Regions from separate parts of the Agromyces sp. CF514 genome, predicted to be linked through region 2. Evidence: predicted binding sites of a transcription regulator. Region 2 holds the regulator's gene; the other holds the start of a gene.
What was found. The regulator HrcA, encoded in region 2, represses chaperone genes, less so after heat shock. The targets are predictions, from matches to a motif close to TTNGCACTCGNNNNNNNCGAGTGCNAA.
Positions count from the first base shown of each region.

Region 1: groES (co-chaperone GroES) is a predicted target of HrcA. The motif match lies at 1,189-1,215, and genes of this name have one in related genera.

Region 1 covers NZ_FOZD01000002.1:605,028-607,226, reverse strand. The annotation lists gene rarD (EamA family transporter RarD) at 1-638, opposite strand, end outside; gene groES (co-chaperone GroES) at 804-1,100, opposite strand; gene BM342_RS15630 (class I SAM-dependent methyltransferase) at 1,246-2,199, shown strand, end outside.
Region 2 covers NZ_FOZD01000001.1:2,692,777-2,694,975, forward strand. The annotation lists gene dnaJ (molecular chaperone DnaJ) at 1-808, opposite strand, end outside; gene hrcA (heat-inducible transcriptional repressor HrcA) at 855-1,877, opposite strand; gene BM342_RS12070 (DUF4870 domain-containing protein) at 2,062-2,199, shown strand, end outside.

The DNA.
Region 1 (2,199 bases), on a different contig from region 2:
AGGGTGAGGCCCGTCGTCGAGCCGACCACGATGAGGATGACGGCGGCGATCGGAGTGAGCCAGGCCGTCTCGAGCGTGAGCCCCGAAACGGCGTCGACCTTCGGGCCCACGCGCTTCTTGATGAGTCCGTACGTGCCGAACGAGAACGCGAGCACGAGCGCGATCCACGGCAGTTGGCCGTAGCCGATGGCGAGCACCACGACCGCGACGATCGAGATGCCGACCGCGACCCACTGGGTCGTGTTCAGGCGTTCGCGCAGCACGAGCACGCCCAGGAACACCGTGACGATCGGGTTGATGAAGTAGCCCAGCGCCGCTTCGACCACCTGGCCGGAGACGGTCGCGTAGACGTAGGTCTGCCAGTTGACGTAGATGAGCGCACCGGCGAGGCCCATGGTGAGCACGATGCGCCGGTCGCCGAGCAGCGCGACGAACGGCCGCCACGCGCGCGTCGCGGTGAGCAGCAGCGCGCAGAAGACGAGCGAGAGCACGACGCGCCATCCGACGATCTCGAACGGCCCGGACGGCGCGAGCGCGATGAAGTAGATCGGCAGGAACCCCCAGAGCACGTACGAGCCGATCGCGTATGCGAGGCCGGGCCGGCTGAGCCCGCTGCCCGTCGAGGCGGTGTCGGCGATCGCGGGTTCGGTGCTGGAGCTCACCGGTCAACCGTACGCCCGCCCGCCGACCCGACGACGCTGCGCGACTGCCGTCCTCCGACGAGATCCCGCCGCAGACGAGGCCCGCAGACGCGACGAGGCCCGGATGCCGTCTGGCATCCGGGCCTCGGAAGTGCGGGTCGACTAGCGGACGACGACCGCGAGCACGTCGCGAGCCGACAGCACGAGGAAGTCCTCGCCGCCGAACTTGACCTCGGTGCCGCCGTACTTCGAGTAGATCACCTTGTCGCCGACGGCGACGTCGAGCGGAACGCGGTTGCCGTTGTCGTCGATGCGGCCGGGGCCCACTGCCACGACCTCGCCCTCCTGGGGCTTCTCCTTGGCGGTGTCGGGGATGACCAGACCGGAAGCGGTGGTCTGCTCGGCCTCGACCTGCTTGATGACGATGCGATCCTCGAGCGGCTTGATGGAAACCGACACGGTTGACCTCTTTCTTGATGAAGGACTGTCTTCAGAAGACTGATTAGCAGCCTCAGAGCGAGAGTGCTAAAGCGAGTCTAGGCGCGATTTGGCACTCGTGCAACGTGAGTGCCAACGCCGAGGGGCAGGGTGCTAGCGTGGCCGGGTGGACCGCTCCGAGCTCGTCGAACTCCTCTCTCCCGAAGGGCTGCGACTGCTCGACTCGCTGCCCGAATGGCACGCCAAGACCGACATCGTCGCCGTCGTGTCCGACCTGCGGCGCCAGGGCCACTCCCCCTCGCTCGTGGCCGCGGTGCTCACGCAGTCCAAGCTCCGCGCCAAGGCCCGCGGCAAGTTCGGCGAGTTCGCCGAGCGCATGCTCTTCACCGAGGCGGGCCTCGAACAGGCCACCAGGCTGCAGGTGGCCGCCCTGCACGCGGGTCGGTTCGCCCGCGCAGGCATCCGTCACGTCGCCGACCTCGGCTGCGGCATCGGCGGCGACTCGCTCGCGCTCTCCGCCGTCGACCTCGAGGTCACCGCCGCCGAGGCCGACGAGGTCACCGCGACGATCGCCGCGTTCAACCTGGCCCCCTTCGAGCAGGCGCGCGTGCTGCACACCACCGCCGAAGAGGTGCACCTCGGCGGCATCGGCGGCGCGTGGCTCGACCCCGCGCGTCGGGTCACGAGCGGCGGGCGCACGCGCAGGCTCGCGGATGCCGCGGACTACACGCCGAGCCTCGACTTCGCGTTCGGACTGGCCGACCGCATGGCCGTCGGGGTCAAGCTCGGCCCCGGCACCGATCGCGGCGTGATCCCGGCCGGCGCCGAGGCGCAGTGGGTCTCGGTCGGCGGCGACGTCGTCGAGCTCGGGGTCTGGTTCGGCCAGGTCGCGCGCCCCGGCATCCGCCGCGCGGCGCTCGTCGTCGGCGAGCGCGGCGCCGACGAGCTCACCGCCGCCGCCGACAGCGAGGACGCACCCGTCGGACCGCTCGGCGAGTACCTCTACGAGCCCGACGGGGCCGTGATCCGCGCCCGGCTCATCGGCGACCTCGCGCGCGCGCACGGCGCGTGGATGCTCTCGGAGGGCATCGCGTACCTCACGGGCGACACCGCGTTCGAC
Region 2 (2,199 bases):
GGATCGCGTCGGTCATCGACACCGAGAGCGTCGCGAGCAGGTCGTCGCCATTGCGGCTGAACACGTCGTGGTTCTTGACCTTGATCTCGAGGTAGAGGTCGCCGTTCGGTCCGCCGGCGGGGCCGGACTCGCCCGATCCGGGCATCTGCAGGCGAACGCCGGTGTCGACGCCGGCGGGGATGTCGACGGGAACCGTGCGGCGCGCGCGCACCCGGCCCTGGCCCTGGCAGGTGACGCACGGCGTCGCGATGACGGTGCCGTAGCCGCGGCACGTGCCGCACGGGCTCGAGGTCATGACGTTCCCGAGCAGCGATCGCACCGCCCGCTGGATCGATCCGGTGCCGCCGCAGATGTCGCAGGTGACGGGCGACGTGCCGGGCTGGCAGCAGGATCCGTTGCACGTGCCGCAGACCACCGCGGTGTCGACCTCGATGTCGCGGTGGGTGCCGAAGACGACCTCGTCGAGCCCGACCTCGACGCGGATCAGCGCGTCTTGACCGCGCTCGCGGCGCGAGCGCGGTCCGCGGCTCTGCTGCGCGCCGCCGAAGAAGGTCTCGAAGATGTCTCCGAAGCCGCCGAAGCCCTGGGCGCCGCCGAACCCGCCCTGGTCACCGAGGTCGTACTGCTGGCGCTGCTTCGGGTCGGAGAGCACGTCGTACGCGTGGGTGACCGACTTGAACCGCTCGGACGCCTCGGCGCCCGGGTTGACGTCGGGGTGCAGTTCGCGCGCGAGGCGGCGGTACGCCTTCTTGATCTCGTCGGGGGATGCGTCGCGTGCGACGCCGAGGACCTCGTAGTGGTCTGCCACGGAGGGCGTGTCCTTTCGATAGCGGATGCCGGTGGGGGCCGGCTGCTCAGTTCTCGCCGAGGGTGCGGGAGAGGTATCGGGCGACCGCGCGGACGGCGGCCATGCTGTGGGAGTAGTCCATGCGCGTCGGACCGACGACGCCGAGCCTGGAGACGTCGCGCCCGGGGATCTCGAACGCGCTCGAGAGCACCGACGTCTCGCCGAGTCCGAACGACGCGTTCTCGCGGCCGATGCGCACGGCGACGGCGTGCTCGTCTGCGGCCATCTCGCCGAACAGGCGCAGCAGCACCACCTGCTCCTCGATGGCCTCGATCACGCCGAGGATCGAGCCGGCGAAGTCCTGTTCGGTGCGCACGAGGTTCGCGGCGCCCGCGACGACCAGTCGATCCTGGCGCTGGGCGCGGGCCTGGTCGGCGAGCGTCGCCGCGAGCGTGTGCAGCACGGCGGCATCGGCCGGGGCGACGTCGGCGAACCCGGTCGACAGCGACTCCGCGGCATCCGCCATGGCCCGACCGCCGGCGAGCTCGTTGAGGCGGGCGCGATGCGCGGCGAGGGTCGCCTCGTCGACGGGGAAGGGCAGCTCGGCGACACGCTGCTCGACCTGCCCCGAGTCCGTGATGAGGATGCAGATGACGCGCTCGGGCGCGAGCGAGACGAGCTCGACGTGACGCACGCGCGCGCTGCCGAAGCTCGGGTACTGCACGACCGCGAGCTGCTTGGTGAGCTGCGCGACGAGGCGCACCGTGCGCGCGAGCAGCTCGTCGAGGTCGCTGGATTCGCCGAGGAAGGTCTCGATCGCGTGCCGCTGCGCACGCGTCATGGGGCGGACCTCGGTCAGCTGGTCGACGAAGACGCGGTAGCCCTTGTCGGTGGGGATGCGGCCGGACGACGTGTGCGGCGCCGCGATGAGCTCCTCCTCTTCGAGGAGGGCCATGTCGTTGCGGATCGTCGCCGCCGAGACCCCGAACGAATGCCGCTCGACGATGGCCTTGGACCCGACCGGTTCGCGTGATGCGACGTAGTCCTGGACGATCGCCCTGAGCACGGCGAGGCTGCGTTCGGAGACCATGTTCCTCGCTTTCGCCGTGCGGTTAGCACTCATTCGACCTGAGTGCCAATCATACCGCGGAACTCAGGGTAATCCCCATTGCCGACACTCGGCGCCAGCGCTAGCTTTGGCTTGTTCCGCAAGAGAACTGCGGCCACCCCCTCGCCGCAGCGGACGATACCCCCGACCCCGAAAGGCGCGCACCATGTCAGATCCCAACGCAGGCCCCGCAGATCCCAACCTGCCTCCCACGCCGCCGCAGCAGCCGGCCGCACCGCAGCCCGGCGCGCCCGCCGCACCCCTCTCGCGCGAGCAGGACATCCAGTGGGGCTCGTTCGCCCAC